3 regions of the Pantoea sp. SGAir0430 genome follow, and region 3 is predicted to be linked to each of the others. Evidence: riboswitches for the same ligand, from Rfam matches in the RefSeq annotation. Region 3 holds a riboswitch; each other region holds the start of a gene.
The links. A riboswitch is a leader RNA that binds a small molecule or an ion and turns the genes downstream of it on or off. The one in region 3 is predicted to bind thiamine pyrophosphate.
Positions count from the first base shown of each region.

Region 1: another riboswitch for thiamine pyrophosphate. It lies ahead of thiC (phosphomethylpyrimidine synthase ThiC); the one in region 3 lies ahead of thiB (thiamine ABC transporter substrate binding subunit).
Region 2: another riboswitch for thiamine pyrophosphate. It lies ahead of E7738_RS20115 (FAD-dependent oxidoreductase); the one in region 3 lies ahead of thiB (thiamine ABC transporter substrate binding subunit).

Region 1 covers NZ_CP039427.1:2,671,742-2,677,307, forward strand. The annotation lists gene nfi (deoxyribonuclease V) at 1-84, opposite strand, end outside; gene hemE (uroporphyrinogen decarboxylase) at 87-1,154, opposite strand; gene nudC (NAD(+) diphosphatase) at 1,194-1,967, opposite strand; gene E7738_RS12715 (Rsd/AlgQ family anti-sigma factor) at 2,056-2,562, shown strand; TPP riboswitch at 2,714-2,814, shown strand; gene thiC (phosphomethylpyrimidine synthase ThiC) at 2,906-4,828, shown strand; gene thiE (thiamine phosphate synthase) at 4,828-5,475, shown strand.
Region 2 covers NZ_CP039428.1:250,587-256,152, forward strand. The annotation lists gene E7738_RS20100 (HesA/MoeB/ThiF family protein) at 1-281, opposite strand, end outside; gene E7738_RS20105 (thiazole synthase) at 292-1,050, opposite strand; gene thiS (sulfur carrier protein ThiS) at 1,054-1,251, opposite strand; gene E7738_RS20115 (FAD-dependent oxidoreductase) at 1,235-2,179, opposite strand; TPP riboswitch at 2,306-2,425, opposite strand; gene E7738_RS20120 (6,7-dimethyl-8-ribityllumazine synthase) at 2,591-3,028, shown strand; gene E7738_RS20125 (hypothetical protein) at 3,199-3,876, shown strand; gene E7738_RS20130 (RES family NAD+ phosphorylase) at 3,869-4,576, shown strand; gene E7738_RS20135 (glycine zipper 2TM domain-containing protein) at 4,695-4,904, opposite strand; gene E7738_RS20140 (pirin family protein) at 5,158-5,566, opposite strand, start outside.
Region 3 covers NZ_CP039427.1:2,251,469-2,257,034, reverse strand. The annotation lists gene thiP (thiamine/thiamine pyrophosphate ABC transporter permease ThiP) at 1-1,100, opposite strand, end outside; gene thiB (thiamine ABC transporter substrate binding subunit) at 1,076-2,062, opposite strand; TPP riboswitch at 2,109-2,202, opposite strand; gene sgrR (HTH-type transcriptional regulator SgrR) at 2,273-3,934, opposite strand; gene E7738_RS10870 (MFS transporter) at 4,188-5,369, shown strand.

The sequences.
Region 1 (5,566 bases), 420 kb from region 3:
CGGCGGCAGTACGTCAAAATCATCCTGCCGCACCACGCTGGCGGCGAGCTGTACCTGTTGCTGTCGTAGTGCGGCTAAATCCATGCTTATCCCTGATGATATGGTCGTGATAACCGATGCACCGCCTCCACAAACACGCCAGCGTGCTCTGGCGGAACATCCTGATGAATCCCGTGACCGAGGTTGAAGACGTGGCCTTCGCCTGCGCCAAAGCCTTCCAGAATCCCCGCCACTTCCTGCTCAATTCGTGCAGGGGGTGCATACAGCATAGACGGATCCATGTTGCCCTGCAGCGCGACTTTATCGCCCACGCGGCGCCGCGCTTCGCCAATATCAGTGGTCCAGTCAAGGCCCAGCGCATCACAGCCGGTGGCCGCCATCTCTTCCAGCCACTGGCCGCCGCCCTTGGTAAACAGGGTGATGGGCACGCGTCGTCCTTCGTTCTCATGCAGCACGCTGTCGACGATTTTGTGCATGTAATAGAGCGAGAATTCGCGATAGTCGCGCCCGGTCAGCACGCCGCCCCAGGTATCAAACACCATCACCGACTGCGCACCCGCTTTAATCTGCGCGTTGAGGTAAAGGATCACGCTCTCTGCCAGCTTATCCAGCAGCGCGTGCAGCGTCTGCGGCTCGGCATACATCATCTTCTTGATTTTGGTGAAAGCCTTGCTGCTGCCGCCTTCTACCATGTAGGTTGCCAGCGTCCACGGGCTGCCGGAGAAACCGATCAGCGGCACTTCGCCTTTGAGGTTGTGACGGATGGTGCGCACCGCATTCATCACGTAACCCAGCTCCTGCTCCGGATCCGGCACCGGTAGTTTATCCACATCGGCACGGCAGGCGATGGGGTGAGAGAAACGCGGGCCTTCGCCGGTCTCAAAGTAGAGCCCCAGGCCCATCGCATCCGGAATGGTCAGGATATCGCTGAAGAGGATCGCGGCATCCAGCGCATAGCGGCGCAGCGGCTGCAGGGTAACTTCGCACGCCAGCTCCGCGTTCTTACACAGCGACATAAAATCACCGGCCTCAGCGCGCGTGGCTTTGTATTCCGGCAGGTAACGCCCGGCTTGTCGCATCATCCATACCGGGGTGATATCCACCGGCTGGCGTAACAGGGCGCGCAGATAACGATCGTTCTTCAGTTCACTCATAATGGGCTCTCTCATGCTAAGGCCGGCAGTGTAGCATTTTCACGCCGCGCTGGCGCGACACAGCGCAACCGTATCTTCAATCAGCCGGCGCGCCACAGTGCCCGGCGGCGGCAACAGGGGCAGATCGTCGTAGCGATACCAGCCAGCATCCAGCAGCTCTTTACCATCGTGCTGCAGCTCGCCGCCATCGTACTCCGCCATGAACGCCATCATCAGCGAGTGCGGGAACGGCCACGGCTGCGAGGTCACGTAACGCACATTTTTTACCCGCACGTTGCTCTCTTCCATCACCTCGCGGGCCACCGCCTGCTCCAGCGTTTCACCGACTTCGACAAAACCGGCCAGCACGGTGTAGATGCTGTTGCGATGGCGTGCATGGTTTGCCAGCAGGATCTCCTCACCGCGACGAATCGCCACAATGATGCAGGGGGCGATTTGCGGATAGTAGCGCTCGCGGCAGTGGCTGCACAGGCAGGCAAATTCGCGCTTGCTGTGCTGCATTTCATGGCCGCAATAGCCGCACCAGCGATGCGAACGGTAGAACTCAGCCAGCTGCACGCCGCGCCCGGCGAGCTGAAACAGACCGACATCTTCGTCAATCAGCTGGCGCACCGAGGCCATATTGTCCGGACGCGCTTCGCATACCAGCCAGACGTTTTCGCCCTGCCACTCGCCAATCACTCTGCCGCTGCTGCCGGTCAGGCCAAACTCGCCGGATAAGCCATGCGGCAACTCGCCTTGCGGCAACCAAAGTTTCTGCGCGGAGCTGACAATCCACCAGCCAGCGTCTACGCTTGAGATCTCACGTTGCATCTTAATCGTTGTCCTTAGCGTCAAATGGCACGCTGAAATCCTGATGTTAAGTGTGTAATAAACAACTATAACTCACCTGGAGCCCCGTATGCTTACCCAGTTAGATAACCTGACCGAGCGTGTAGGTGGCGGTAATGAATTAGTCGACTCATGGTTGCGCGCCCGTCGACAGCTGCTCGTCACCTATTACGAGTTAATTGGCATGAAGCCGAACAAAGAAGCGCTGACCGCGCTGGATGAACAGGCGCTGGATGCGTTTTGCCATCGTCTGGTGGACTATCTCTCTACCGGCCACTTCAGCGTTTACGAGCGCATCATCAGCGAGATGTCCGGCGACAGCCCGATGATTGCGGCGGCGCAGATCTATCCGGCGCTGGAAGGCAATACTGAACGGCTGATGCAACTGTATGACAGCCATCTGCAGCAGGCCATTAATGACGACAACTGCGTGGATTTCCAGCAGGCGCTGTCAGAAGTGGGCGAAGCGCTGGAGTCACGCTTTACGCTGGAAGACAAACTGATTCAGCTCGCCTGGGATAACCAGCTGGCGCGCCCGCCGGTGGCCAACGACAGCACCATTGCTCGTCCGGCCTGAACCGCTGCAGTTGTAAAAGACTTGTTATTCTGGAAAAGCCCTTTTATGCTGAATGGGCTTTTTTATTGTCTTTTTAACGACAATCCACAATCAAACTTTGCGATATAAGCGCAGCGTGCAGCAGTCAGTAAAGTCGCTTATCGCGTAAAACGTAAACTTGTCGGAGTGCCCTTAGGGGCTGAGACCGTTAATTCGGGATCCGCGGAACCTGATCAGGTTAGTACCTGCGAAGGGAACAAGAGTAGATGTGATCAGCACGGTGCAGTCAGGCGCCCGGCACCGTTTCTGTTACTCCTTCCGGACTCCGGACAAGCAGCTTCCCCTTGTTTTCAGGAAACTTGCTATGTCTGATGCTAAAACCTCACGTCGTGAACAACGCGCGCAGGCGCAAAAATTTATCGATTCGCTCCAGGGAACCGCCTTCCCTAACTCCAAACGGATCTGGATCAGCGGCAGCCGCGCGGATATCCGCGTCCCGATGCGCGAAATTCAGCTCAGCCCGACGCACACCGGCGGCAGCAAAGATCATCCGCAATACGCAGAAAATGAACCGGTGCCGGTGTATGACACTGCCGGTGCCTATGGCGATCCCCACGCGACCATCAACGTGCATCAGGGTCTGGCAAAATTGCGCGCCGGCTGGATCGCCGAACGCAACGACAGCGAAACCATCAGCGCACTCAGCTCAAGCTACAGTCAGCAGCGGCTGGCGGATGACGGGCTGGATCATCTGCGTTTTGAACACCTGCCGCTGCCGCGCCGGGCCAAAGCGGGTCGCCGCGTCACGCAGCTGCACTATGCGCGTCAGGGCATTATCACGCCGGAGATGGAGTTCATCGCGCTGCGCGAAAACATGGGACGTGAGCGTATCCGCAGTGCAACGCTATTACAGCAGCACGCCGGTCACGGCTTTGGTGCGCAGCTGCCGGAGAATATCAGCGCCGAATTCGTGCGCGCTGAAGTGGCCAGCGGCCGCGCCATCATTCCTGCCAACATCAATCACCCGGAATCGGAGCCGATGATCATCGGCCGCAATTTTCTGGTGAAAGTCAACGCCAACATCGGCAACTCGGCGGTAAGTTCGTCGATTGAAGAGGAAGTGGAAAAACTGGTGTGGGCCACGCGCTGGGGGGCAGATACCGTGATGGATCTGTCGACCGGCCGCTATATCCATGAAACGCGCGAGTGGATTTTGCGCAACAGTCCGGTGCCGATCGGCACGGTGCCAATCTATCAGGCGCTGGAAAAGGTCAACGGCATCGCAGAAGATCTTAACTGGGACATTTTCCGCGATACCCTGCTGGAACAGGCTGAGCAGGGCGTTGATTACTTCACCATTCACGCGGGCGTGCTGCTGCGCTATGTGCCGATGACCGCACAACGGCTGACCGGCATCGTGTCGCGCGGCGGCTCAATCATGGCGAAGTGGTGCCTGTCACATCATCAGGAAAACTTCCTCTACCAGCATTTCCGCGAAATCTGTGAAATCTGCGCCGCCTATGATGTCGCGCTATCGCTCGGTGATGGTTTACGTCCCGGCTCGATTCAGGACGCCAACGACGAAGCCCAGTTTGCCGAACTGCGTACCTTAGGCGAGCTGACGCAAATCGCCTGGCAATATGATGTGCAGGTCATGATTGAAGGCCCCGGTCACGTGCCGATGCAGATGATCCGCCGCAATATGACCGAGCAGCTGGAACACTGCCATGAAGCGCCGTTTTATACGCTGGGCCCGCTGACGACCGATATCGCGCCGGGCTACGATCATTTTACCTCCGGGATTGGCGCCGCCATGATCGGCTGGTTTGGCTGTGCGATGCTGTGCTACGTCACGCCGAAAGAGCACCTTGGCCTGCCGAATAAAGAGGATGTTAAGCAGGGGCTGATTACCTACAAGATCGCCGCGCACGCAGCCGATCTGGCTAAAGGCCATCCCGGCGCGCAGATCCGCGACAACGCCATGTCGAAAGCTCGCTTCGAGTTCCGCTGGGAAGATCAGTTTAATCTGGCACTCGATCCGCATACCGCGCGGGCCTATCACGACGAAACCCTGCCGCAGGAATCCGGCAAAGTGGCCCACTTCTGTTCCATGTGCGGCCCCAAATTCTGTTCAATGAAAATCACCCAGGAAGTGCGCGAATTTGCCGCCCGCCAGCAGGCTGAAGCCCAGCCGATAGCGCTGGGCATGGCGCAAATGTCCGATGCCTTCCGTAGCCGTGGCGGCGAGCTGTATCACGCCGCCGATGCCCTGAAAGAGGAAAAATGATGACTGAAGCCTTCCCTGCCACCGCGCCAAAACTGGGGCTCTATCCGGTTGTCGACAGCGTGTTGTGGATTGAACGCCTGCTGGCAGCCGGCGTGCGCACCCTCCAGCTGCGCATCAAAGATGGCGATGATCGCCAGATTGAAGCCGCAGTACGCGATGCCATCGCCCTGGGCAAACAGTACGGCGCGCGGCTGTTTATCAACGATTACTGGCGCTTAGCGATTAAGTACAACGCTTATGGTGTGCATCTTGGTCAGGAGGATCTGGATGTGGCCGACCTGGACGCTATCCGCCACGCCGGCTTACGCCTGGGTCTGTCGACACACGATGACGCCGAGCTGGATCGCGCGCTGGCGCTGCGTCCGTCCTATATTGCGCTCGGCCACATCTTTCCGACACAAACCAAAGAGATGCCCTCTGCGCCGCAGGGCATAGCCGAGCTGAAGCGCCATCTGGCGCGGCTGCAGCACATTCCCACCGTAGCGATTGGCGGCATTTCGCTGGCACGCGTGCCGGAGGTGCTGGCGACCGGCGTCGGCAGCATTGCCGTGGTCAGCGCGATTATCCAGGCGGAAGACTGGCAGGCGGCGACCCGCCAGCTGCTGGCGCTGGTAGAATCCCCAGAGCATGTCGCAAAAGCGTTGTAACTGACTGCAACGGCGCTAAAAATCCGCGAATACGGCGCGCAAACGGCAGCAGTCAGGGCTGGCGCGACCGGGGACAATCGCTAAAGTGAGC
Region 2 (5,566 bases), on a different replicon from region 3:
TGCACCTCAGGATTACGCTGCTGCAAAGCCTGCTGCGCCGCCACAGCTTTGCTGCGCCCCACATCCTGCAGGGTGAACAGCGTCTGGCGATGCAGGTTATGCAGCGCGACCTGATCGTCATCGTACAGACACAGCTGACCGACGCCCGCGCCCGTCAGCTGAGGCAGCAGCGTGGCGGCCAGCCCACCGGCACCGGCTACCAGCACGCGGGCGCGAGCCAGTTTCTGCTGCCCGACGACGCCAATTTCCGGCAGCATCATCTGGCGTTGGTAGCGTTCCATTGCGCGCTCCTTAGTTCAGGTTAGCGAGGCCGAAGATCGGCGTTGAGGCCACGGCCATATCACGCTTCTCCATCAGCCCGGCATCGCGCGCGCCCTGCCCGGCGGCGATCGCCTGGCTGAACGCGCGCGCCATCGCCACCGGATCGCCCGCTTTCGCCACGGCGGTATTGAGCAGGATGGCATCGAAGCCCATCTCCATCGCCTGCGCTGCCTGTGACGGCGCGCCGATGCCGGCATCAATGATCAGTGGAATATCGCTGAACCAGGCTCGCATCGCCCGCAGCCCGTCAATATTTCGCAATCCCTGGCCGGAGCCGATGGGCGCGCCCCACGGCATCAGCAGTTCACAGCCGGCGGCCAGCAGTTTTTCACCGACTATCAGATCCTCCGTGGTGTAGGGAAACACCTGGAAGCCGTCGGCGCACAGAATGCGTGCCGCTTCGACCAGCGCGAACGGATCGGGCTGCAGCGTGTCGGCATGACCAATCACTTCCAGCTTGATCCACGGCGTGTTAAACAGCTCGCGCGCCATGTGCGCGGTGGTGACGGCCTCTTTGACCGTGTGGCAGCCAGCGGTATTGGGCAGCACGCGCACATTCAGGCCGGTCAGCAACTCGCGAAACGCCGCGCCCGCCGTGCCTTCGCGGCGCAGGCTGACAGTGATAATTTCGCTGCCGGAGGCAGCGATCGCCTGCTGCAAAATCGCCGGTGAAGGGTAGCCTGCGGTGCCGAGCAGCAAGCGTGACTGCGGCGTGAAATCGTAAAACATCGCTCAGCCTCCCTGCATCGGTGACAGGACTTCCAGCTGCCAGCCTTCCTGCAACTGCAGGCTGGCATACTGACTTTTCGGCACAAAATCGCCATTGCAGGCGGTGGCAACACAGGCCGCATCGATTTGCTGTTCGATCAGCAATTCGCTGAGGCTGGTGGCCTCAGTCCTGATGGTGCGGCCGTTAAGCTGAATATTCATGGCTAACCTCCCCGGACAGGCGCTGCATCAGCTGTTCTGCCATCATTGGTGCCAGCAGAAAACCGTGACGATACATGCCGTTAAGATAAAAAATACCGTTGTGATAGTGGATTTCCGGCAGATTAGCCGGCCATGCCGGACGCAGACCGCTGCCGCTTTCGATGACGCGCGCTTCCGCCAGCGCCGGATGGAGGGTGTAGGCCGCGCTGAGCAGTTCCATCATGGCGCGCGCGCTGATAGCGCTGGCATCGTCGCTTTCGATCATGGTGGCACCGAGCATGAAGTGGCCGTCGCGACGCGGCACCAGATAACAGGGAAAACGCGGATGGAGCAGACGAATCGGCCGGGAAAATGTCACCTCATGACTCTGCAGGATCAGCATTTCCCCACGCACCGCGCGCAGGCCGGAGAGCTGCGCTCTGGCATGGATACCGCGACAGTCGATGATCCGGCCCGATGGCTGGCGCGCATCAAAGCGGACACCGCGCTGCAGCAGTTTGTCACGCAGTTCAGCCAGCGCACGGCGCGGATCGAGATGTGCTTCGCGCGGGAAAAACAGTCCGCGCGCAAACCGGTTTTCCAGCGCCGGTTCAAGCGACGCCGGATCAACCCATTGATGCGCCGTCGTCATGCGCGCGAAGCGGTTTAACTCCGGGTTATCACGCGGCGGTGCCAGCACTAACGTACCCTGATGCACCACGCTGCTGAAGCGCGTTTGCCACCAGGCCGCAGCATGCTGGCCGAGGGTAATCACCTCCGCTGGCGCGCTTTCTGCTTCACACCACGGCGCCAGCATGCCACCGGCAAACCACGAGGCAGGCTGACGCGCTTCATCATCAATGACCTCGACGGTTTCGCCGCGCTCAGCCAGTAGCGTGGCAACACAAAGCCCGGACACGCCGCTACCGAGCACGCTCCAGCGGCTCATGAACAACGTTCCGGTAAATAATCTGGGAAATTCACATCGGCCTCTCAGTGATAACTGAGACCCGCAGATACAGGTGAAGGGAATCGACGCCAGCGATCGGGCTCGCCTTTGCGCCAGACGGCTTTGCACATGAGCCGTCAGTCTTCCTACGCCAGTATCAACTGGGTCAGGTTCAAAGGGTCGCTAAGCCGCGCAGTGCGCTATTAGCCTCTCAGTCTCTCAGGCGAGACTCCCCCGACGCGTCTATTTGTATTGCAGGCGCTGGCTGGCGTCAAGCAGCACGTTAACCGCACTGCCCGCGTTGTGGATCAAAATTGCAACATATGGTATACCAAACGGATAGTGGGCAGATGATAAAAAAGACTTTTTTATTATTCACTTATAAATTTTTCAGCTAATCATGGAAGCATTATGAATAAGTTTCGTGTGGCTTTTATCAAAGCAGGATGGCATCAGGCGATCGTGAACAACGCGCTGGTGGGATTTGAGCAGGAACTGGCAGAACAAGGCGTCGAAAATACATTAACAAGCTATGACGTACCCGGCGCGTTCGAAATGCCGCTGCTGGCTAAACGCCTGGCCGAAACCGGCAAATTTGATGCGATTGTCTGCGCCGCGCTGGTGGTCGACGGTGGCATCTATCGCCATGACTTTGTCGCTCAGGCCGTCGTCGATGGCCTGATGAATGTGCAGCTCGCCACCAATGTTCCGGTGTTTTCGGTATCACTCACTCCGCACAATTTTCAGCCGGTCGACGCGATTGAAGCGTTCTATACCGAACATTTTATTAAAAAAGGCAAAGAAGCCGCCCGCGCCGCCCTGATGATTCATCAGCTACAGATCGACTAACCTCAAACGGATTGTTAGCTTTTCCCACTTTTAACAATCCGTTTCCTGCAGTGTGCTCCCTCTTACCTCTCGCCTCTTGCTTACTTAAAGCAGCACCGTCAATGCCATTGCAAGTTATTCGGGATATCTTTAAAATCAGATAACCTAAATAACCTTGCGGGAGTTAACTGATGGTTAGCGATAAAGATCACACCGGAGTTTCTGCACTGACAGGTACCCCGCAGGAGATTCAGGGTCGGCTGTCAAAATCACATGCCAGTCACGTTGTTGCCATTACTTTCGACCATCCAGGCGATGCGCTGACGCTGCGCAACCTGTCAGAAAATCTTTCCGCAATCGCTTCATCCATGTTTGCAATTTTTCAGCAGCGGCAGCGGCAGGAATCGCTGGAGCAACTGGCCAGTGCGATGTTACCGCGCGTGCCAGCTTCGCCTCATTTACTCAAAGAAGCGGCGATGTTACTAGAGGCGCGCAATGCCGTGCTGGAGAGCGGAAACTGGCTCAGCGCCGCAGAAGTGGCGCAACTGGCAGGGTTGAGTTCCACAAATCCGAGCGCTCAGCCGAATAAATGGAAAAAAAGCGGCCAGATATTTGCCATCAATCACAATGGGATAGATTATTTCCCCGATTATGGCCTGGATCGCGACACGCATTTTCGCCCGGTTAAACCACTGGCTCAAATCCTCAGGATTTTTGCCGGACACAAAGACAGTTGGGCTATCGCATTGTGGTTTCTGTCGAATAACAGTTTCCTTGCGGGCAAACGGCCACAGGATCTACTGCTAACCGAAGCGCAACGCGTCATCGACGCCGCTCTGGATGAAATGGAAGGAATAACGCATGGATAAGCGCAGCACTGCGGCGCAACCTGATGATTTATCAACTCTGCCTGTTATTACTGCCGAAGAAGGTGCGCCATTGCCAGGCGCTTTACTTCAGCTGTCATTTATTACGCTTTCAGCAGGAAGCATTCTGCACCGGGTCCATCTGTCGCATTATGCCGCCAACCAGTTCAATCCCGGAGTGAAAGGGAATGCCCGCTTCAGTCCAATAAAAACCAGACATGGGCAGCCAATACCGACCCTTTACGGCGGTTCGACCAGAGACTGCGCATTAATGGAAACGGTATTTCATGACGTGCCTTTCGCACCCGGTCTTAAGACACTGGATAAGAAAAAATTACATTATCAACTTCACTCCTGTCTTAAAGTTAATGAAGATATGCTGCTGATCGACCTGAGCAGCATCGCATTGCGCAAGTTAGGTATCACGCGTAAGCAGCTTATCGATACAGAAAAACATCACTATCCCCTCACCCGACGCTGGGCAGCCGCTCTGCATCATCAGAGTGAATCAGCGCAGGGCCTTTCATGGATATCCCGTCAGGATGATTCAGCGCGGGCAGTGATGTTATTTGGCGATCGAATTTCACCGGGCATGCTGACGCCACTTAATAAATCATTAAGCCTGATTGATGATTCCGATACTTATGGCGAGGTTTTACATCTCGCATCGCGATTAGGTGTGTTTATCATTGCAGCCAAATAAAACACGATGCTATCCGGCGATGGATAAAAAAGAAAAGTGGACGAATAAGGGTTTAAGAATGAAGTGGTTTAAAATTTCGCCAGCATTCCTGCTGGCGAAATCCTGAGTAGCGGTGAAATTAACGGCTGACTTCGTGACCAATCAGGCCGCCGATAGCCGCGCCGCCGAGGGTACCGAAGGTGCTGCCGCCGGTCAGAACGGCGCCGCCCACCGCACCCACACCGGCGCCAATGGCGGTATTACGGCCACGATGAGACATGCCACAAGCCGTTACAGAAAAGGCTAAAACCAATACCACTGCGATATTAAAGCTGCGTTTTAAAACCATCAAAATCCTCATTACCATTAATTCTAATGGAATGTAATAGTGTTAACTTTGTTTGTTGTTTAGCCGCCAAATACCTGGCGTAGCGTGCTTATCCTGGAGGCAAATTTAAGGGGCTTTGCATTTTTGTGAAAGGTAAAAATTCCTATTTTATGCCGGACCTGTCAGGTGCTGGTTATTATTCGTACCTTAAGCCAAATAAAAAGGCATGGCGTGAAGGTTCACGCCATGCCTCGCTGACTTATCGCGCAATGAATTAACGCTGCGGGTGATTAACTTCTACTGGTCGTAAATCAAACACCAGCACTTCAGCATTGTTACCGTTAGCGAACTGCAGCGCCGTCTCATTGCGTACGCGCGCGCCGTCGCCGGCTTTAAAGCTCACGCCATTCACTTCAATGCTGCCGCGCGCCACATGAATATAAGCATAGCGATCGTTAGCCAGTTCCAGCGTCTGCTGCTCAGCACCGTCAAACAGTCCCGCGTAAATACGCATATCCTGACGTACGCGCAGCGAGCCATTGTCGCCTTGCGGCGAAACAATCAGGCGCAGCTGACCGCGTTTGTCGGCTTCTGCCACTGACACCTGCTGGTAACCTGGCTCGGTACCGCGTTCTGCCGGCACGATCCAGATCTGCAGGAAGTGCACATTATCCTGTTTCGAG
Region 3 (5,566 bases):
GCGAAGCGCTGCTGACGCTGGCGCAGTTCGCGACTGCTCCACAGCAGCATCATGGTCAGCAGCACGCACAGCACACCGGCACCGAGTGCGATACGCAGCGACGTCCACGTGGCCTGCCACAGCGCGGGCTGTTGCAGCGCGCCGGCAATGCCGCCGCGTAAGCCGTCGACCAGCACCGCCGCCAGCGGTGGCAGCAGTAACAGCAGCGCCAGCGTAATCAGCAGCGTATCCGCGACGCGTGCGCGCCAGGAATCCTGCGGATCGCGCCAGCCGCGCACCGTCTGGCTACCGGCCGGAATCGCTTTACTGAAGCGCTGGCTAAGCAGCACCAGCAGCAGACAGCAGCCGAGCTGCAACAGTGCCAGCAGCGCGGCGCGGCCGGGATCGTAATCAAAGCTAAGCGCCTGATAAATGGCCAGCTCCAGCGTGGTGGCCTGCGGACCGCCGCCCAGTGCCAGCACGGTGGCAAAACTGGCGAAGCACAGCATAAAGATCAGCGCTGCCGTTGGCAGCAGCGGACGGCGCAGCCACGGCCACTCCAGCAGGCGAAACAGCGACCAGCCGCGCAGACCGAGCTGAGCCGCCAGCTGGCGCTGCTCGCCAGGAATGCTCTCCAGCGCCTGCAGCAGCATGCGCGTCGCCAGCGGCAGATTGAAAAACACGTGCGCCAGCAAAATGCCCTGCAGGCCATAGGGCGAGAAGTGATAGTCGATACCGACTGTGGCACACAGCTGCGCCAGCCAGCCGCTGCGCCCATAGACGCTCAGCAGACCGAATACGGCGACCAGCACCGGCAGCACCAGCGTCATGGCGCACAGGCGCAACAGCAGGGTGCGGCCGGTAAAACGGCGGCGATAGAGCGCGCGGGCCAGCAGAATGGCTGGCAGCACCGAGAGCAGCGCTGACAGCAGCGCCTGTTCAAAGGAGAACGCCAGCACATGGTGCAGATAGCTATCGCTGAGCAGCGCGCGCCAGTCGGTGGCCGGCGCGGCGAGCAGCAGGGCACCGAGCGCCAGCAGCGCGACCGCACACAATAGCAGTGCGCTAAGCGCTCCGGGCAGCAGCCAGCCGGGCATCAGCGGCTGACGGCGCGCTGCCACGCACTAATCCACGCCGCGCGATGGTCAGCCACCTCTGTCGGGGTGTATTGCAGCGCATTCGCGGGCACCGGTAACGCCTGATAACCGGCGGGTAAATCGCTTTTGATCACCGGATACATCCAGTTGCCGGTAGGAATGGTGCTCTGAAACGCTGGCGACACCATAAACTGCATGAATTGCTGCGCCAGCTGCGGCTGTTTGCTGCTGGCGAGTTGCGCGCCCACTTCTACCTGCAGATAGTGGCCTTCGCTGAACGGCGCGGCGGCGTAGTTATCCTTTTTCTCTTCAATAATGTGGTAAGCCGGCGAGGTGGTGTAGCTCAGCACCAGATCGCTTTCGCCTTTGAGGAACAGACCATAAGCTTCGCTCCAGCCTTTGGTGACGGTCACGGTTTTGCTGGCCAGCTTCTGCCAGGCCGCCGGCGCATCATCGCCGTACACTTTCTGCATCCACAGCAGCAGACCGAGCCCCGGCGTGCTGGTGCGCGGATCTTCATAAATCACCCGCCATTTTTCCGGGCTTTCGACCAGCTCCTTCAGGCTGTGCGGCGGATTCTTCAGCTTGTTTTTGTCGTAAACGAACGCAAAGTAGCCGTAATCAAACGGGATAAAAGTGTCACTGTGCCAGCCGTCCGGCAGCTGTAGTGCACGAGTATCCACCGTGCTTTTGCTGAACAGGCCGGTTTTTTCCGCCGCCTGAATCAGGTTGTTGTCCAGCCCCAGCACCACGTCGGCCTTGCTGTTCTTTCCTTCCATGCGCAGGCGATTAAGCAGCGATACGCCATCTTCCAGCGCCACATAGTTCAGCTCACAGCCGCACCGGGCCTCAAAGGCTTTTTTCACTGCAGGACCGGGGCCCCAGTCGGCGGCGAACGAGTCGTAGGTATACACGGTGAGGACGGGTTTGGCCGCCAGAGCCGGCGCAGCGATCAGCAGCAACAGGGGCAGAACTTTATTTAACACTTTGCGTTCCTTAAGGGGAAGGTAAGGTTGCGTCGCAAAGGATCTGAGGGCGGAGCATCTCAAATCCCTACGCCGGTACGAGCCGGATCAGGTTCGACGGGTCTCTCTCAGCCAGTTAACCGGCACCCCGTTGAGAACGACATATTCTAGACATTTACATGACAACGCGAAAGGTTCACCTGCCGGTCGTGTTGTCTCATGCTGCCCTTTTTACAGCTCCGGCGGGGCGAACCAGGCGGACTTGAAGTCAAACCAGCCGAGCGTGTTCAGCCGCACGCCACGCATGCTGCGCTGGCCCTCCAGCAGCAGCCAGTGATGAAACAGCGGATGCAGATAGTCGCTGTTTACCAGCTGTTTGCTCCACTCCGCCAGCGGCAGCGCTTTCTCACGCCAGCGCGCGGCGTCGGCCTGCCAGTCCAGCGGGATACAGTGATGCATCAGCGGTAGCTCGTAGAGCTGAGCGAACAGGGCGTAGTCGAGCGGCAGGGTAAAGTTGACGCTGCCCAGCCAGATGTCACTCTCGCCCGCGCCGTCGAACCAGCTTTCGTAGCTCACTTCGCGGGTAATCAGCTCGACGCCCTGCTGCGCCAGCAGCGGCCGTAGCGCATTGGCGATGCCCTCGTGTTCGACGTGGTGGCTGTACCAGCTGAGCGTCAGCTGGGTCACGCCGTCGGGCTTGTGGGCTGGGGTGATATCGCGCCGATGGTGCCAGCGCGGCAGCAGACCATAAGCCGGGAACCAGTAGCGCTGATAGCCGACGCCGGCATGATTGAGCAGCGCGATAGGGTTAAGCAGATCGCTCACCCAGCGGCGGAAACCGGCATCGCGCCCGCGTTCAGAGCGCTGATCGAACAGCAGAAAATAGCAGCCCTCTTCGAGACGACTCTCTTCCGATTTTTCGTCGTCGTTTTCGCCTTCCAGTTTTACACCGGCGTAGACCAGCTCATCGCTGATCTCCGGCAGCACCCAGATCGAGACATCATCAATCAGCGCGCGGTAGCCGAAGTAGTCATCAAACGCGGCGATTTTCAGCTGGGTTTGCTGATTGCGCACCACGCTGTACGGACCGGTGCCAATGGGCTGACGGGCGAAGTGGCGCAGCGTCGGCCACTCACGCGGCAGAATCATGGCGCTGACGCTGGCCAGCAGCCACGGCAGCCAGCAGTCCGGCTGGCTGAGATGGATATCCAGCGTCCACGGCGCCGGCGAGTGCAGTTGGTCGATATGCGAAAACAGCGGCTGGCTGCGCACCCGTTCCAGCGAGGCGATGACATCCTCCATCTCCAGCTCGCGACCATGATGAAAGCGGATTGCCGGCCGCAGGAAGAAGCGCCAGTGCAGCGGAGAGGTTTGCTGCCAGTGATGGGCAATGTCGGCGGCGATTTCCCCCTTTTCCTCATTTATACGCGTCAGGCCGCTGAATATCTGTCGCGCCAGATGGGTTTCTGAACGGCGCAGCGGCGAGCCGGGCAGCAGGTTAGGCAGGGGCCGGTAGTAGAGCACGCGCAGAATATGCTTGCCCTGGCGAAAGCTGCGGCCAAGGTGCGCGGCAATCATCTGCCGCACCTGGTTTTTATCGCCCACCAGCTGCACCAACTGGTCGATGCGATCCTGCTCCAGCAGGTCTTCGGCGCGCTGCTGCTGTAGCGCCAGTCCGGTATAGCAGAAGCTCAGCAGCGAGCGTTTACCGCGACCGGCTTCAGCCTGCCAGATCAGCCAGCCCGCCGCCTGCATGGCGTTCAGCAGGTTACGCATGTGGCGGCGTGAGCAGTGCAGCAGTTCAGCCAGCTCGCTCAGCGTGGTTTCCTGATCCTGGCCCTGACAGTGTTGCCACAGGCGAATGAATTGCTGTTGCAGACGCGCAGAGGACATAAAAGGGGAACTCCTTCTCGACTTCGCTCAGTTTTTCCTGCCCCATATTAGAGGCATACTGGCGGGCAATGGAAGAGCGGGAGGCATTCAGCAATGAATGGCGCTCTGCCAGCGGTTCCGCCGACGTGGAACCTTTTCTGAGTAGGGTGCAATTTCACCGCCAGCGGAGTTTTTCTCTGCTGGCTTTTTTCGTTTTGCTGTGGAATCTTCTACGCTGTTTTTTCCCGGTCTTTTTCCTCAAAGGGATTTCTGCATGAAATCGCTGTTACCGCGGCCGCGCCGCCTGAATCCGGTTTACCTCTCCTTTATGGCGGTGTCGTTTATGGTCGGCGTGGCGGGGGCGTTACAGGCGCCAACGCTCAGCCTGTTTTTGACGCGCGAGGTGCAGGTGCGGCCGTTCTGGGTCGGCCTGTTCTTTACCATCAACGCCGTCGCCGGGATCGTGATCAGCCTGCTGATGGCGAAGCGTTCGGATAACCGTGGCGATCGCCGTCATCTGATCCTGTTTTGCTGCCTGATGGCGGTGGCCAACGCGCTACTGTTTGCCTTTAACCGTCACTATCTGACGCTCATCACCCTCGGCGTGCTGCTGTCGGCGCTGGCCAGCGTGGCGATTCCGCAGATCTTCGCGCTGGCGCGTGAATATGCCGATCAGTCGGCGCGTGAAGTAGTGATGTTCAGTTCGGTGATGCGCGCGCAGCTGTCGCTGGCGTGGGTGATTGGGCCGCCGCTGTCGTTCGCGCTGGCGCTCAACTACGGCTTCGTCACGCTGTTCTGCGTGGCGGCGGTGATTTTTCTGCTGAGTATGCTGCTGATCTGGCGCACGCTGCCCTCGGTGCCGCGCATCGCCGCCACGCCGGAGCAGGTGCTGATGCAGCTCAGCCCGTGGAAAGACAGCCAGGTGCGGCTGCTGTTTATCGCCTCGGTGGTGATGTGGGCGTGTAATACCATGTATATCATTGATATGCCGCTGTATATCAGCGCAACCCTTGGCCTGCCGGAGAAGCTGGCAGGGCTGCTGATGGGCACCGCTGCCGGGCTGGAGATCCCGATCATGCTGCTGGCCGGCCATTACGCGAAGCGCTACGGCAAGCGCAAGCTGATGCTGCTGGCGCTGGTGGCGGCGATTGTATTTTATCTCGGGCTGGTGCTATTCCGTTCTCAAACCGCGCTGATGGTGCTGCAGCTGTTTAATGCCGCGTTTATCGGCATCATCGCCGGCATAGGTATGCTGTGGTTTCAGGATTTGATGCCGGGCCGTGCCGGTGCGGCGACCACCATGTTCACCACATCGATTTCAACCGGGTTGATTATCGCCGGCCTGATTCAGGGGATACTGAGTGAGCGCTTTGGTCATGAGTCGGTGTACTGGCTGGCGTTAGTGATGGCGGTGGTGGCGCTGGTGCTGGCGGCGCGGGTACGCGATGCGCAGTGAGGGCGGTGTGGAGATTGAAGGTCGCCATCAATGGCGACCTTGCAGGGCATTGCGCGTTTCGGGCATGTTTTGCACATTTTTGGTCGCCATAAATGGCGACCCTACAGGGCATTGTGCATTTAAGCATCTTTGGTCGCTATAAATAGCGACCTAATTACTGACGCGTTTGCTGTAGGGTGCGCCTTGCTGCGCACCGG